DNA from 2 places in the Isoptericola sp. Y541 genome. Region 1 is predicted to be linked to the other one. Evidence: riboswitches for the same ligand, from Rfam matches in the RefSeq annotation. Region 1 holds a riboswitch; the other holds the start of a gene.

The links. Region 1 has a riboswitch for S-adenosylmethionine ahead of AC1C2V_RS19395 (methylenetetrahydrofolate reductase). Riboswitches for the same ligand answer to the same signal wherever they lie in the genome.
Region 2: another riboswitch for S-adenosylmethionine. It lies ahead of AC1C2V_RS07730 (aminotransferase class V-fold PLP-dependent enzyme); the one in region 1 lies ahead of AC1C2V_RS19395 (methylenetetrahydrofolate reductase).

Annotation. Positions count from the first base shown of each region.
Region 1 is NZ_JCAIUJ010000013.1:32,379-40,690, forward strand. Features, by position in the region: gene AC1C2V_RS19375 (hypothetical protein) at 1-261, shown strand, start outside; gene AC1C2V_RS19380 (contact-dependent growth inhibition system immunity protein) at 318-455, shown strand; gene AC1C2V_RS19385 (hypothetical protein) at 576-749, shown strand; gene AC1C2V_RS19390 (NADP-dependent oxidoreductase) at 873-1,775, shown strand; SAM riboswitch class I at 1,856-1,962, shown strand; gene AC1C2V_RS19395 (methylenetetrahydrofolate reductase) at 1,968-2,990, shown strand; gene metE (5-methyltetrahydropteroyltriglutamate--homocysteine S-methyltransferase) at 3,090-5,495, shown strand; gene AC1C2V_RS19405 (hypothetical protein) at 5,654-5,797, shown strand; gene AC1C2V_RS19410 (FBP domain-containing protein) at 5,924-6,427, shown strand; gene AC1C2V_RS19415 (SRPBCC domain-containing protein) at 6,540-7,013, opposite strand; gene AC1C2V_RS19420 (ArsR/SmtB family transcription factor) at 7,030-7,362, shown strand; gene AC1C2V_RS19425 (hypothetical protein) at 7,642-7,863, opposite strand; gene AC1C2V_RS19430 (phosphodiester glycosidase family protein) at 8,048-8,312, opposite strand, start outside.
Region 2 is NZ_JCAIUJ010000002.1:640,596-648,907, reverse strand. Features, by position in the region: gene AC1C2V_RS07760 (O-succinylhomoserine sulfhydrylase) at 1-907, opposite strand, end outside; gene AC1C2V_RS07755 (rhodanese-like domain-containing protein) at 904-1,401, opposite strand; gene AC1C2V_RS07750 (OmpA family protein) at 1,684-2,301, opposite strand; gene AC1C2V_RS07745 (CIA30 family protein) at 2,303-2,920, opposite strand; gene AC1C2V_RS07740 (serine/threonine-protein kinase) at 3,089-4,315, opposite strand; gene AC1C2V_RS07735 (RNA polymerase sigma factor) at 4,315-4,977, opposite strand; SAM riboswitch class IV at 5,086-5,202, shown strand; gene AC1C2V_RS07730 (aminotransferase class V-fold PLP-dependent enzyme) at 5,237-6,724, shown strand; gene AC1C2V_RS07725 (CsbD family protein) at 6,797-6,970, opposite strand; gene AC1C2V_RS07720 (amidase) at 7,119-8,312, opposite strand, start outside.

The DNA.
Region 1 (8,312 bases):
AAGGTGACGGATTGGCTCTCGGAAAGCATCGCCCCTCAGCTGGCCGCAGCCCTCGCCCGAGTGCTGGAGGTCGCTCTCTCACTCGAGGACGACGAGACGGCCTTGCGGTCCCAACTCAATGCCTTGAGCGAGATCTCATCCTACGGGCTCGTACCCAAGGACGTAATCGCGCGGGTCATCTCAAGCAGGGAATGGGACTATCGTTGGGCGAGCGACTTTATCGAAGGACTTAGGGACGACCTGCCGATTGCGCCCGAGTAGACATGGGCTAATAGTTTCGGCCCAGTCAAGAGGTTTCACTAATCGCACGAGCGTACATTCACCAGGACCATGACACCGAGGCCCCGACCCCACTCGGAGTGGTCGACGTGTTCCGGTCGGCGGAGACGCCTGAGATCGTGGCAGAGCTCGAGGCCGAGATCGATGACGTGCTGGCCGGTAACCCCAGCGTGTGAGCTTCCGCAAGTGGTTCACCGGCATGTCGTCGGCGCTCCGGTGAGCGTCCTGATCGACGGTTCCGCCGTCGTGGCCCTGCTCGGCTGGGCCGACGAGCCGGACGGACTCCCGCCCGCGCTGTGTCACCCCGCCGCCGCGGGACGCTGGACCTCCACCTGTGGGGCGGGTGCATCGTCGCCTCCAGCGAAGACCGCCTCGCGACCCTTGCCGCAGACCTGCCCGACGTCGTCCCCGGCGTCGCGAACGTCCCCTGGGAGACCGTCGTCGGGCTGGCGAGCGGGCCCGCACTCTGACGACACCGGGACGATGGCGCTGGCCACGGACGACCTGACGGTGGACGATCGTCGCGATGAGGTCTTGACCGCCGACCAGACGGTCGGGGAAACCTCCGACCTGCAACACCTGAGGGAGTGAACGTGCTGGCGATGGTGTTCGAGACGTACGGCGGCCCGGACGTGCTGCACCTGGCCGAGATGCCCGACCCCGAGCCCGGGCCGGGCCGGGTGCGTGTGCGCGTGGAGGCCGCGGCCGTCAACGTCTGGGACACCAAGGCACGCAGCGGGGCGGGGTCCGACGTCGGTGCGCCGCCGTCGCCCGTCGTGCCGGGGCTGGAGATCGCCGGCGTCGTCGACGCGCTGGGCGACGGCGTGACGGGCGCCGCCGTCGGGGACCGGGTCGTGGGCTTCGCCGCCACCGGCGGGTATGCCGAGCTCGCGCTCACCAGGGTCTTCGCCCCCGTCCCCGACGGCCTGCCCGCGACGGCGGCCGTCACGCTTCCCGTCGCGGCCGAGACCGCCGTCCGCGCGCTGCGGCGCCTCGACGTGCGCCCGGGCGAGACGCTGCTGGTGCACGGCGCGTCGGGGTCCGTGGGCGAGCTGGCGACACAGCTCGCGGCGCGGCGCGGCGTCCGGGTGATCGGGACGGCGTCGCCGCGGAACCAGGACCGGGTCGCCGCCCTCGGCGCCACGCCGACGCCCTACGGCGAGGGCCTCGTGGAGCGGGTGCGCTCCCTCGCCCCCGACGGCGTGGACGCCGTCCTCGACACGACCGGCGCGGGCGTGCTGCCCGACTCGATCGAGCTGCGCGGCGGCACCGACCGGATCGTCACCATCGCGGACGACGGCGCGGCCGAGCTCGGCGTGGAGTTCAGCTCCCGGTCCGAGCGCGACGCCGGCGAGCTCGCCGAGGTCGTCGCGGCGCTCACCCGCGGGGAGCTCACCACGACGGTCGCCGCGGTGCTGCCACTCGCCGACGCGCCCCGCGCCCACGCGCTCGTCGAGAGCGGACACGCGGGCGGCAAAGTCGTGCTGGTGCCCTGACCTGGGCGGCGACGACCGGCCGATCTCACCCAGCGGTCTCATCCTCGCCCGCATCGCGGATGGTGCGTACGATCGAGGTCCAGCCATCCAGAGCGGCCGAGAGTCCTGGCTCGACGACGCCGCAGCAACCCGTTCTCCGACGGAAGCCTCCCGAGGACGAAGGTGCTCACGCCAGGATCGATGGAGTGACGCATGGTCGCAGAGGCATCTCTTCCGCCCACCCCGGCGCTGCCCGCACGCCCGACGATCTCGTTCGAGCTGATGCCGCCGCGTCGGCCCCACGCCGCCCCGAAGTTCTGGGAGACGGCGCGCCGGCTCGTGGCCACGCACCCGGACTTCGTCTCCGTGACGTACGGCGCGGGCGGGGGTGACCGGGCGACCGCCCGGCAGGTGGTGTCCACCCTGCTCGAGGGCACGCCCGTCCTGCCCGTCGCGCACCTGACATGCGTGGGCGCCTCCCGCGAGGACGTCTCCGCCGTCATCGACGACTTCCTCGCCGCCGGCACGCGGGCCTTCCTCGCCCTGCGCGGCGACCCCCCGAAGGACCAGCCGGACTGGCGCCCGCCCGCGGACGGCGTCGAGTCGTCGATCGATCTGGTGCACCTGCTGCGCGAGATCGAAGCCCGGCGGTGCGCCGCCGACCCGGGGGCCGCCCTGCGGGGCGCCGCCCGGCCGCTGACCATCGCCGTCGCGACGTTCGTCGACGGCAACGTGCAGGCCGGCACCACCCGGACCCAGGAGGTGCAGCGCCTGCTGGAGAAGCAGCAGGCGGGCGCCGGGTTCGCCATCACCCAGATCTTCTACGAGGCCGACTCGTACACCGACTTCGTCGCCGAGGCCCGCGCAGCCGGCGTGACGATCCCGATCCTCGCCGGGCAGCTGCCCACGACCGAGCCGCGCCGGCTCCGTCGCGTCGAGGAGCTCACCGGCGTCCGCGCGCCCCAGCACCTGCTGGACGCGCTCGACGCCCTACCGGACCCGGAGGCGCAGCACGCCTACGGCACCGCGCGCGCCGTCGAGCTCGCCCAGCACGTACTCGACGCCGGCGCACCCGGCATCCACGTGTACACGTTCAACAAGTACCGTCCCGCTCTGGACCTGCTCGAGGGTGTGCACCTCGGCGGACCGGCGTCGCCCGACGAGCCGTCGGACGACGCGGACCTGGCCAGAAGGCCGTGGGTACCGGGCATCCCGACACAGGCTCCCGCCGTCTGACCCCGTCGGCGGTCGAGCCCGTCGAGACCCGGCTCCGGGTTTCGACAGGCTCAACCAGCGACGTCAGACGATCCCGGAGCCCACCCGTGAGGAGTGCTCATGTCCACATCCCCGTCCACCCCCGCCTTCCCCGGCGGCACCGTCCTCGGCTACCCGCGCATCGGGCGCCGGCGTGAGCTCAAGCGCGCCGTCGAGTCGTTCTGGGCGCTGCCGGCCGACGAGCGCACCGACGCCGTCGACCTGGAGATCGCGGCCGGCGCGCTGCGCAACGACACCGTCCGCCGCCTCGCGGCACTCGGGCTGAACCCCGACGACGGGTCCGTGCCCGGCTCGTTCTCTTACTACGACCAGGTGCTCGACGTCGTCGCCCTCCTGGGCGCGGTGCCCGAGCGGTTCCGCGACCTGCTCGACCCGGATGACGGGTCCCTCGAGCTCGACGGCTACTTCACGGTGGCCCGCGGCCGCGGCGAGGACGCGCCGCTCGAGATGACCAAGTGGTTCGACACGAACTACCACTACCTGGTGCCCGAGATCAGCGAGACCACGCCGATCTCGTTCGCCGACCACCGGATCGTGCGCGAGTACGCCGAGGCCAAGGAGGCCGGCGTCACGACGCGCCCGGTGCTCGTGGGCCCGGTGACGTTCCTCGCGTTGTCGAAGAAGGCGGACGAGGCGGGCGCCGGGTTCCGCCCGCTCGACCGGCTCGACGACGTCGTCGCCGCGTACGCGGAGCTGCTGCGGGCGCTCGCCGCCGTCGGCGCCCCGTGGGTGCAGCTCGACGAGCCGGCGCTCGTCACCGACTCCGTCGACGCGACCTTCGAGGAGCTCTCCGACGCCGTGACCCGCGCGTACGCAGCGCTCGCCACAGACCTCTCGGTCGACGCCGACGACCCCGCCGCCGCGCGGCCCGCGATCCTCGTGTCCGCGCCGTTCGGCGGGCTGGGCGACGACGGGCTCGCGCTGCTCGCGGGCACCGACGTGGACGCGATCGCGATCGACCTCGTCAAGGGCGCCGTGCCCGCCGCGCCCGAGGGCGGGGTGCCCGGGCTCGCCGGCAAGACGCTCGTCGCGGGCGTCGTGGACGGCCACAACATCTGGCGCGCCGACCTGGCCGCCAAGCTCGACGTCGCCGAGTCGCTGCGCCCGCTGGGCGCCGGGGCCCTCGCCGTCGGCACGTCGACGTCGCTGCTGCACGTGCCGCACGACGTCGAGGACGAGGTCTTCGGCGCGGGCACCGGCACCGTGCTCGACCCCCGCCTGCGCGACTGGCTGGCGTTCGCCGACCAGAAGGTCGGCGAGGTCGCGATCCTGGCCCGCGGGCTCGCCGAGGGCCGGGACGCCGTGGCCGACCACCTGGCCGCGTCGTCCGCGGCCGCGGACTCCCGCGCGACCGCGGCGGGCGTCGTCGTGCCCGCGGTGCGCGACCGCGCCGCCGCGCTCACCGACGCCGACTTCGCCCGCGGCCCATACGCGGAGCGCGCGGCGGCGCAGGCCGCCCGGCTGAACCTGCCGGCGCTGCCGACCACCACCATCGGGTCGTTCCCGCAGACCCCCGAGATCCGCAAGGCCCGCGCCGCGTGGACCAAGGGCGAGCTGCCCGACGCGGACTACACGGTCGCGATGCGCGCGGAGATCGACCGCGTCGTGGCGCTGCAGACCGAGCTCGGCCTGGACGTGCTGGTGCACGGCGAGCCGGAGCGCAACGACATGGTGCAGTACTTCGCGGAGCACCTCGACGGGTTCGCGGTGACGGCGAACGGCTGGGTCCAGTCGTACGGCTCGCGCTGCGTGCGCCCGCCGATCCTGTGGGGGGATGTCGAGCGGCCCGCGCCGATCACCGTCGAGTGGTCGGCCTACACGGCGTCGCTCACGGACAAGCCGGTCAAGGGCATGCTCACGGGCCCGGTCACGATCCTCGCGTGGTCGTTCGTCCGCGACGACCAGCCGCTCGGCGACACCGCGAACCAGGTGGGCCTCGCGCTGCGCGACGAGATCGCCGACCTCCAGGCCGCGGGCATCGGCATCGTGCAGGTGGACGAGCCCGCGCTGCGCGAGCTGCTGCCGCTGCGCCGCGCCGACCACGAGGCGTACCTGCGCTGGTCGGTCGGGTCGTTCAAGCTCGCGACGTCAGGCGTCCAGGCGGCGACGCAGATCCACACGCACCTGTGCTACTCGGAGTTCGGCGAGGTCATCGGCGCGATCGACGGCCTCGACGCCGACGTGACGTCCGTCGAGGCGGCGCGCTCGCGGATGGAGATCGTGCCGGAGCTGCGCGACGCCGGGTACGCGCGCGGCATCGGGCCCGGGGTGTACGACATCCACTCCCCCCGCGTGCCGTCCACCGAGGAGATCACCGAGCTGCTCGAGCTGGCCGTGAAGTCGATCGACCCCGCCGTAGTGTGGGTCAACCCCGACTGCGGGCTCAAGACGCGTCGGTACGCGGAGGTCGAGCCGGCCCTGGCCCACCTCGTCGCCGCCGCCCACGAGGTCCGCGCCACCCTCTGACAGTGATGCTGGTTGAGCCTGTCGAAACCGCCTGTCGAAACCGCCTGTCGATACCGCCTGTCGAAACCCGTGCGGTGGTTTCGACAGGCTCAACCAACACCCGGTCCGGCGTCGGGGTGACGGAATTCGCGTCGACCCGGGCGACTGTCCGTGCCACCATGGACGGGCCGGTCGCGCCACGGCGCGAGCGGACCAAGATCTTCACGAGCGAGGAGCGAGCGATGCAGGGCGTCGCAGGGAGCGGGGTGGGCCACCAGGCCTGCTCGGGCAGTCCCGCCTGCCCCGTCGTCGCCACGCACTGACACCAGTCGGCTGCCGGGCGGCGCGGGGCTTCGTCATGCCCACCGTCACCCGGCCACCTTCTTCGACGACGCCATCTCGCGACGTCGTGCGCCGGTGACGCCCCCGCTCACCGAAAGCCGAACCGCATGAACCCCCTCACCGAGAAGCAGCTCCACGACAGCCTCGTCAACGCCACCCGCAGCGAACGGCAGCGCATGATCGTCCCCGATCTCGCCACGCTCGACTGGGAACGCCTCGACTACCTCGGCTGGCGCGACCGCAAGCAGCCGCTGTCCGCCTACGCCGTCACCTGGATCGACGACGAGCCCGTCGGTGTCCTGCTGCGGGCCGCCGAGCGCACCGGCCCGCGCCGCGCGGTCATGTGCGCGTGGTGCGAGGACGTCGTCGAGACGCGCGACGTGCAGCTCTACGTCGCCAAGCGCGGCGGAGCCGCCGGCCGCAAGGGCGACACGATCGGCACGCTGATCTGCTCCGACTTCCGGTGCTCGCGCAACGCCCGCCGTCGGCCCACTCTCGCCGAGGCCGGGTCCGACGACGACGGCGTGCGCGCCGCGATCGTCGAGCGCCGCGTCGAGAGCCTGCGCGCGCGCACCCGCCGGTTCCTCGACGAGGTGCGCAGCACCGTCTGACACACCCGCACCCACACCCACACCCACACCGCTGACGCCGAACAGGCGGTTGACGCCGCTATCCGGCGCGATCTCGCGCCTGCACGGTGTCAACCGCCTGTTCGGCACTGGGTCAGCGGTAGAAGCCCTCGCGGAGGTTGATGCCGTGCTCGACCCACGCCTTGAGCGCGGCGAGCATGCCGGTCCAGCCCTCGCAGTTGCCGAAGGCGTGCTTCGCGCCGTCGGGCGTGACGGTCCACGACGACTCGGTGATCGTGACAAGGGTGCGGGCGTCGTCGTCGACGGGCTCGAACTCGAAGGTCACGGTGGTCCCCGCGCCCTGGGTCGTGGCCTCCCCGTCCCACCGGATGACGAGGCGCCGCGGCGGGTCGGCCTCGACGACGGTCACGGGGAACCGGCCGGGGAAGTCGGCGAAGTCCCAGGACACGTCGGCCCCGGGCTCGAGGCGCCCGCGCGCGCCGCCCGTCGTGAAGTAGCGGGAGAGCTGGTCGGGGTCGGCGACGGCCTCGTAGACGTCCCGGGTCGGGCGCGAGACGCGGCCCGAGACCGTGAAGGTGAGCTCGGTGAGTGCCTGCTTCTCATTCATGTTGTAGTTTTATCACATGAACGATGCCGCGCCCAGGGTCACGGACGACGACCTCGTGTTCAAGGCCCTGGCCTCGCCGGTCCGGAGGCGCATGCTCGACGCCCTCAAGGAGTCGACCCTCACGACCGGCGAGCTGTGCGCCCACTTCCCCGAGCTCGACCGCACCACCGTGCTCCAGCACCTCCGGGTGCTCGAGCGCGCCGAGCTGGTGACCGGGCGCAAGCTCGGGCGCGAGCGGCACCTCGCCCTCGCCCCCCTGCCGATCAAGCGGATCCACGACCGGTGGATCGACGCCTACGCCCGCGCGGCCGTCGAGCTGCTCGACAGCCTCGACGACGTGCCGTCCTGACCGCCGGCAGCTGTCGACCGGCACGCCCGCACCACGGGCAACGACCCCGGGTAGGCGAGCATCCTCGGCAGCGGGCCGCACGCCCCCACCCCGCGCCGGGTGCGCTGCGACGGGTCGGTGCTGCCCGACTGCACGACCTCGTGGAGAAGTCCCACCGGGCCGGGATGGCGCAGGTGCGGCCCGGCGTGAACTACCTCGACTTCCACTTCGCCGCCATGGGCGTCGAGGCCCGGACCTCAGCGCGGTTCTCCGCTGACCCGACCCCGGTGCAGGGCTGGGTCAGCGCTCGTGTGCGCCGATCATCGGCAGACCGAAGGCGAGCGCGACCACCAGGATGCCGCCGACGACGAGGTACGGGTCCAGGGGCGGGTTGCCGCCGGACGCGCCGGAACCGAACAGCACAAGACCGCCCAGGAAGAGCACGAACATGCCGAGGAAGCGGACGACGACGGCGCCGGTGGGCTCGGACTTGGTGCGCGGGTTGACCTGGTAGTCGCTCATGAGCAGAGCGTACGACGGCGCCGCGCGGCTCGGCCAACGAGGGCTCTGAGCGCCGGCCGTGCCAGCACCGGCGGTGAACGCCGTGGCTCGAACCATGTCTCATGGCTCTATCAGACGTTTCCTTGGACAGGGTGAGAGAAGCTGAGACAGCTCAGGCCGACACCCTCTGATTCAAGGCGGCTACTCAGCCGCGCACCCGTACCGTCAGCTCCTTGCTGCGGGTCTCGCCCGCGTCGTTGGTGAGCACGGCGACGTACCGGTAGGTGCCGGGCTCACGGCCGATGACGGCCGTGGTGGCGGACTGCGCAGCTCCCCCGGCGCCCGGGGTGAGCTCCTGCCGGTCGATCTCGACGCCGTCCTCGTACAGCACGTAGCCGCCTGCCTGGGTGCCCCACCACTTGTTCATGGTGACGGCGTAGTCGCCGTCGCCGGCGGTCCCGTCGGAGGTG
Region 2 (8,312 bases), on a different contig from region 1:
CCTCCAGCGCCTCGGCGACCCGCAGCGCGGCGGCGTTCTGCGCGCGGACGCGGACGTCGAGCGTCTCCAGACCCTTGAGCAGCACCCAGGCGTTGAACGCCGAGAGCGACGGGCCCGTGTTGCGGATGAACGTCTGCACCGGCCCCTCGAGGAACTCGCGCGGGCCCAGGATGGCGCCGCCCAGCACCCGGCCCTGGCCGTCGATGTGCTTGGTCGCGGAGTAGACGACGACGTCGGCACCGAGCTCGAGCGGCTTCTGCAGGATCGGCGTCGCGAAGACGTTGTCGACCACGACCACGGCGCCGGCGGCGTGACCGAGGTCCGCCACGGCCCGCACGTCGACCAGGTCCTGCATCGGGTTGGACGGCGACTCGAAGAAGACGACGTCGGCCGGCGTCGCGAGCGCCTCCTCCCACTGGGAGAGCACGTGGCCGTCCACGTAGTCGACGCGCACGCCCCACTTGGCGAGGATCTCGTCGTAGATGACGTTCGTGGAGCCGAACAGGGCACGCGCGCTGACGATGCGCGAGCCGCTAGAGACCAGGGCCGCGAGCGTCGTGAAGACCGCCGACATGCCCGACGCCGTCGCGTAGCAGGCCTCGGCGCCCTCGAGCAGGCGCAGCCGCTCCTCGAACGTGTGCACCGTCGGGTTGCCATACCGGGAGTACACGAACCGCGACAGCTCGCCGGAGAACGAGGCCTCGGCGTCGGCGGCCGTGTCGTAGGTGTAGCCCTGGGTGAGGAACAACGCCTCGGACGTCTCCTGGTAGTCCGAGCGGCGGTGGCCGCCGCGCACGGCGAGCGTCGCCGGGCGCGCGGTCGCGGGCAGCGGCCCGCGGCCCGACCCGCCGTGCGTGACGTCGTCGGCGGCCGGTCCGGTGGGGACGCCCTGCCGCGAGGCGCTCACGCGCGGGACTCCGACGTGGTGCCCCCTGTGGTGCCCTGCGAAGTGTCCCCGTCGGCGTAGGCGCCCCAGGGCAGGCCGCGCACCTTCCAGCCCTCGCGGTCGCGGACGCCGTCGAATCCGGGGCCGCCCTCGAAGCCCTCGAGCACGTTGTACGACGGGCCCAGGCCGGCCGACGTCGCGAGGCGCGCGGCGCCGATCGAGCGCTGCCCGGACCGGCACAGGAAGACGATCGGGCGGTCGGCGGTCACGCCCTCCGCGGCGAGGTCGGCGAGGAAGCCCGCGTTGGGACGCCCGCCGGCCTTGACCCACTCGACGAAGACGGGGCGCTTGCCCGTGCTCGCGGTGTCGGGCACGCCGACGGCGCGCCACTCGCCCTCGGTGCGCACGTCGACGAGGACGGCGTCCGGGTCGCCGGCGAGGAGGTCCCACGCCTGCTGCGGGGTGAGGTCGCCGGCGTAGCCGTCGGCGGGGCGGGGATCGATCTGGGTGGTCATCGGAATCCTCCCATCGGTCGTGGCGGTAGCACCCTCGTCCGGTCCGTACCGCCGCCGGGAGGGCGGCGACCGGCCCGCGGGTTGCTGCGGCGTCGACGTGCCACGTCACTCGGCCGCTCGGGATGGTCGTGGCGATCGTACGCCCGGCGTCCGCGTGGTGGTCATCCCATCTCGCGACGTGCACGGTGGGCGCGCACGGAGCGGCCGGCCGGCGGCCGCGCACGACGGCCCCTACCCGCCCGGCGCGGACAACGTGTGGGGACGCGCGGCGGCTCTTGACGATCAGCCTCCGTAGCGGATCTCGACACGACGGTTCGCGGCACGGTCCTCGGCCTCGTCGTCGCCCGACTCGGCGATCTTGAGCTGCGTCTCGCCGTAGCCGTGCACGTCGCGCTTCAGGTCGCCGCGGGCGTCGCCGACCGCGCCCGCCACGGCCTTCGCCCGCTGCTCCGAGAGCTTCTGGTTGAACGCGTCGGTGTCGACCGTGTCCGTGTGGCCGTCGATCTTGACCGCGGCCCCCTTCGGCACGTCCTCGACGAGGGAGGCGATCTTCTCCTTGGCGACCTTGGACAGGGAGGCGTCGCTGGAGTCGAAGAGGATGTCGGACGAGAGGGTGACGACGGTCTCGCCGCCGTCCTTCGTCGTGTCGTCGACCGAGTCGACCGAGCCCTCGACCACATATCGAGTGACCGAGCCGCCGGCGACGTACGCCGTGACGGAGGCGACGCGCTGCTCCTGGGCGGGCTCGCCGAGGTCGAGGGCGTCGATGGCGGGCCAGTCGTAGGAGTCCGCGGCCGCGGCCGCGGGGGACGCCGCGGAGCCGAGGGTGGCCGTGGTGAGCGCGACGGTCAGGACCGTCGCGAGCGGCGCCGTCCGGCGCGGGAGAGGTGTGCGTCGCACGTCAGTCCTCGAAGGTCAGGGGGACGTCCTCGAACACCGGCCACGAGTCGGCCAGCTTGACGTCGACCGTCGTGATCTCGTCCTCCGGCGCGGCGAAGAACGCCTGGTATCCCACGGACTGGCCGGGCAGCGCCTCCGTGTAGACCTCGTCGCTCTTGTACCACCGGCCGCCGCCGTCGGCCTCGAGGACGCGGTACTCCTTGAGGTTCTCCCGGTCGATGAGGATGAGGGAGGAGCTCTCGCCGGTGGCGTCGTAGAAGGACGGGGCGCCGCCGCCGTCGTCGAACTCCGGCGTCATCACGAGTCGCAGCTCCATCGTGCCGCCCGAGACCACGATCGACTCGATCCCGAAGCGGACCTCGTCCTTCTCCGTACCAGGCACGGTGAACGTCGCGTCCGCGATGACGTCCTCCGGGTCTGGGAAGTCGACGCCCGCGGTGCCTTCGGGGGCGTCGGCGGCGGCCCCGTCCGTGGGGGTCTCCTCTGCGGACTTCGGCGCCGCGTCGGCGGTCGAGCCGGCGTCGTCGAACTCGGCGTCGTCGCCGCCTGGGGAGCAGGCGCCGAGGGCGAGCAGGCCGACGACGGCGATCGGTGCCAGTCGGCGGGGCAGGTGTCGCATGATCTCTCCTGATCGGAAGGGTTCGACCTGATGGGTTCTGACTACGTCTGACAGGGGTGAGTCGCGCGGGACGGCGGAATGGTTGCACGCCGGCCAGACTTATTCGCACGAGTTTCGGCCGGCTTCTTCGCCCGGCTCCTTGGCCCCCTCACCGCGGTCGCCGTGGTGTCAGCCCGGGTCGGCCACGTCGAGGTGGTGCACGGCCATGACGGCCGTGCCGTCGGCGGCCCGCGCCTCGAGCACGACCTCGGCGCGCCCGGCGCTGGTCGCCTTGAGCTCGACGGTGCCGTCGTCGGCCGTGTAGGCCCCGGTGGGCAGGGTCCACACCCAGTGGTCGGCCCCGGTGACCCGGGCCGTGAGCGTGACGGGCTCCCCGACGACGGCGGACTCCGGCCCGGAGATCGCGACGCTGGCGGCGCCGGCGCTCGCGCGGGGCTGGCCGTCGAGCCACGCGGCGGCGCCCAGCCCCGCGCCGAGGCCGACCCCGGCGCCCAGCACGACGGCGACGACGGCCGTCGTCGTCGTGCGGCGCCGTCGGCTGAGAGCCCCCGGGGCCGCCGACCCGGCGGGCGTGCCGTGCGCCTCGTCCGCGGGCGCGAGCGTGGCCTCCACGTCCGCGAGCCACGCGGCGACGTCGGGATGCCGCCTCGACGGGGAGTCCGCGAGGCTGCGGCGCAGCGCCCGCGGCAGGCCGCGCGGCAGGTCGGCGCCCTCGGCGAGCCAGCCGAGCAGCGCCGACATCGCCCACAGGTCCGCGCGGGTGTCGACCGTGCCGGGGCCGTCCTGCTCGGGCGGCCGGAACCCGCTGGTGCCGCCCGCGACGGTGAGCCCGGAGCTGCGGGCCAGGTCCTTGCACATGCCGAGGTCGGCCACGACGAGCCGCTCGTCGGGGCGCACGACGGCGAACGGGGCCTCGCCGGGCGCCGGGCCGTCGGCGGGGGCGTCGGGCCCGGTGCGCAGCAGCACGTTGCCCGGGCTGAGGTCGCGGTGCACCAGGCGGGCGGCGTGCACCGCCTCGACCGCGGCGGCCAGCCCGCGGGCGACGGCGAGCACGTCCGCGGGGCTCGCCGTCCAGCCGTCCGCGCGGAGCCTGGCGACCCGCTCGGCGAGCGTGCCGCGGTCGGCGTGCTCGAGCACGAGGTACGGCTGCTGGCGGTCGCTCTCGCCGATGTCGTAGACGGTGACGACGTGCGGGCTCGCGACCCGGCGCAGCGCCCGGCCCTCGGCGATGAAGCGCTCGCGGATCTCCGGGTTGAGGCTGTGATTCTCCGCGAGGACCTTCACGACCACGGTGTCGTCGAGCCGCTCGTCGACGGCGCGGTGCACGGTGGCGAACGACCCGACGCCGATGACGTCCCCGACCCGGTACCGCCCCATCAGCTCCTGACCGGCCATCAGAGTGCGCCCCCGAGGGCGGCGGCGACCAGGGCGCGGCCGCGCGACACCTGGGACTTCACGGTGCCGAGGCTGCGGCCCAGCCGGTCGGCGACCTCGGCGTACGGCAGGCCCTCGATGTCGCGCAGCGTCACGGGCTCACGGTAGAGGTCCGGCAGGGCGGCGAGCGCGTCGCGCACCGTGGCGCGTGTGGCGATGAACGAGCTCATCCGCGTGCCGGGGGCGGCGTCGTCGTCGGGCAGGGGGGACGTGGCCCGCTGGCGCCGCAGGTGGTCCACCACGCGGTGGCGCACGATGCCGTGCACCCACGTGGTGACCTTCGAGGCGCCGGCGAACGACCTCACCGACCCCGCGACGGAGATCAGCACGTCCTGGCACACGTCGTCCACCGCCGACTCGTCGAGGAGCGCGCCGCGCACGAACCGCCCCACCACACCCGACTCGTCGAGCAGCTCGACCAGCAGCTCGGTGCAGAGCGCGGAGCCGGTGGCGGCGTGCCGGCCCAGCACGTCGAGCACGTCGTCCGGCCCGGCGGCGGCCACGGCCTCGGCCACGGCGCGCCGGGCGGCGTGCGCGTCACCGGTACGGAGCGCGACGTCGAGCTCCGCGCCGGGGAGGAGCGCGTCGACGTCGAGGGTCGTGGCGCGGCGGACGGAGACCATGCACGGACTCTCCCGGGCGCCGGGCGCCGGGGCCAGCCCGTGCCCGCATCGTGAGAAGCCCGTCCCAGCGCTTGACGACGTGGGCCGGTCACCGCACGATGGGCGGCAGGTCAAGAGCGCCAGCGACAAGCCCCGGCTCGCTGGCCGGCAACCCTCCTCTCGCGGCGGGGTGCCCCGGGTGACGACCAGGCTCTGCGCCGTCCGGCGCCAGGGCAAGCGCGGGGAGGTACCTCCCCGGCATCACCGAGGAGGACCAGCCATGACTACGCTCACCACGCAGCTCGACCGGCCGCAGCTCCACCGGCCGCAGAACGCCCCCACTGACGGCGTGGCCGCGACCGACGCCGCCCCGCCGGTGCACGACGTCGCCCCCGTGCTGCCCGTCGTCGGCGCCGACACCCTCGTGCCTCTCGTCGACGGCCGCTACGTGCCGTACGCCAACCTCGACGTCGCCGCGTCCGCGCCCGCCCTGCAGGCGGTGTCCGACCGCGTCACCCAGGTGCTGCCCCTGTACGCGAGCGTGCACCGCGGGGCCGGGTACCTGTCGCAGGTCTCGACCGCGCTCTACGAGACGGCGCGCCGCACGATCGGCGCCTTCGTCGGCGCACGCGACGACGACCTGACCATCGTCACCCGCAACACCACCGACTCCCTCAACCTGCTGGCCGGCTGCGTGCCCGTCGACCCGGTGACGGGCGAGCCGGGACGGGTGCTGGTGCTCGACATCGAGCACCACGCCAACCTGCTGCCCTGGCAGCGGTCCACGGACGCCACCGTCGTGACCGGCGGCCCGTCGGTCGCCGCGACGCTCGCGGAGATCACCGAGGAGCTGGCCGCGGGGGTCGCCACCGGCCGGCCGTACGCGCTGCTCGCGCTCACCGGCGCGTCGAACGTCACGGGCGAGGCGCTGCCGGTGGCCGACGTCGTCGCCGCGGCGCACGGAGCGGGCGCGCGCGTCGTCCTCGACGGCGCGCAGCTCGTGCCGCACCGCCGCTTCTCCCTCGAGGAGACCGGGGTCGACTACGTCGCGTTCTCCGGGCACAAGACGTACGCGCCGTTCGGCGCCGGTGCCCTGGTCGGGCGGCGCGACTGGTTGGACGGCGGCACCCCGTACCTCGCCGGCGGCGGCGCGGTGCGCCGGGTGCGCACGGCGGGCACGGACTGGCACGAGGGGCCGGCGCGGCACGAGGCCGGGTCGCCCAACGTGATCGGCGCGGTGGCGCTCGCCGCCGCGTGCGACGAGCTCGCCGCCCTCGACCCGCGCGTCGTGGGCGCGCACGAGGACGTGCTGCGGCGCCGGCTGGTCGCGGGCCTCGAGGAGGTCGACCGGGTCGAGGTCGTGCACGTGTGGGACGACGCCGTCGACCCGGTGGGCGTCGTGACGTTCACCGTCTCCGGCTACGACCCGGGCCTGGTCGCCGCCTACCTGTCGGCCGAGCACGGCATCGGCGTGCGCGACGGCCGGTTCTGCGCGCACCCGCTGCTCGGGCGCCTCGGGTTCGACGCCGGGGCGGTGCGGGCGTCGGTCGGCCTCGGCACGGCGGGCGAGGAGGTCGAGCGGCTCGTCGCCGCCGTCCGGTCGCTCGTCACGGATGGGCCGCAGGCGCGCTACGACGTGGTGGACTCCCTGTGGGTCGTGGTCGAGGACCCGCGCCCCGTGCCCCCGGGCTCCGGCCTGGAGGGTCTGCTGGCCACCGCCGCCCTCGGCGCCGACGAGGCGTTCGGCTGCCTGCCCGACGACGTCTGACCGCTCGAGAGAACTTCCGGACATGACGACGGGGGTGCCACCGCTGGTGGCGCCCCCGTCGTCGTGGGCAGGTCAGCGCTTGAACGCGTCCTTGACGTTGTCGCCCGCCTGCTTGAGGTCCGCTCCGGCCTGCTGGGACTTTCCCTCGGCCTCTTTCTTCTCGTCGTCGGTGAGCTTGCCCGCTGTCTCCTTGGCCTTGCCCTCACCCTTGTCAGCCAGGTGCTTGGCCTTGTCTGCGAGTCCCATCGGGGCTCCTTCCGTCGCACGAACGACCTCGAACGTCGACCGTAGGCGAGCCCGCGGCCGTTCGCACCCGGGCGTACTAATCCGTTCCCTGTGTGGCGCCCACGCCGGCCAGCCGCGCTCACGGCGATGACCGGGTGGGCGTCGCCGCTCACCAGGCCGGCGGGTGCCGGTCCGCCCACCGCAGGCGGTCCTCGAGCTGGGCCGCGAGAGCGAGCAGCGTCGTCTCGCCGCCCGGGCGGCCGATCAGCTGCACGCCCATGGGCAGGCCGTCCTTGGTCATGTGCGTCGGGACGCTGATCGCGGGCAGCCCCGCCACGTTGAGCATCGACGTCCACGGCGTGTACTGGCACTGCTGCTCGAAGTTGCGCTCCGGGTCCTCGGGGTCGAACCAGCCGAGCGGGCGGGGGGTCATGGCCAGCGCGGGCGTCATGACGGCGTCGTACCGCGAGACCTGCGCCACCAGACGACGCTCGAACGCGGTGAGCGCCCGCAGCGCCTCGGCGACCTCGCGGGCCGGCACCTGCCGGCCGCGGCCGATCAGCCAGCGGGTGAGCGGCTCCAGCAGGTCGAGCTGCGCGGGGTCGTCGAGGGGGACGGCCGAGGCGCCCGCCATCCACAGGGTGCGGAACGCGGGGCCGTACGCGGGGTCGGGCTCCAGCCGCACCGGCTCGACGTCGTGACCCTGGCCGCTGAGCGTCGTGACGCCGACGTCGAGCGCCGCGCGGGCCTCCGGGGACGTCGTGATCTCGTAGAAGTGGTCCCACGCCGAGTCGGTCGTGACCGCCACGTGGAACCGGCCCTGCACGTCCTCGCCGCCGCTGCCGCCGACCTCGCCGCGCCGCGCGGCCGCCAGGTACTCCCCGGCGCGGGCCGACGGTGCGCGGAGGGTCAGCGGGTGGGCCACCCGGCCGTCGGCCGTCCAGGTCAGCATCCCCTCGAGCAGCAGGGCAGCATCCAGCGTGGTGCGGGCGAGGGGGCCGTTCACCACCAGGCCGCCCATCGACTCCTGGCCCGACCCCGCAGGCATCAGCCCGCGGCTGGGCTTGAGCCCGACCACCCCGCAGGCCGCCGCCGGGATCCGCACCGACCCGCCGCCGTCCGACCCGGGGGCGAACGGGAGCAGCCCGGCCGCGACCGCCACGGCCGCGCCGCCGCTGGACCCGCCCGCGCCGAGGGTGGGGTCCCACGGGTTGCGCGCCACCGGCCCGGCGAGCGGCTCGGTGTACGCGGGGAAGCCGAGCTCGGGCGCCGTCGTGCGACCCAGGCTCACGATGCCCGCGGCGTCGAGCACCTGCACGATCTCGTCGCTCACGGGCGGCACGATCGCAGCGTCGCCCGCGAA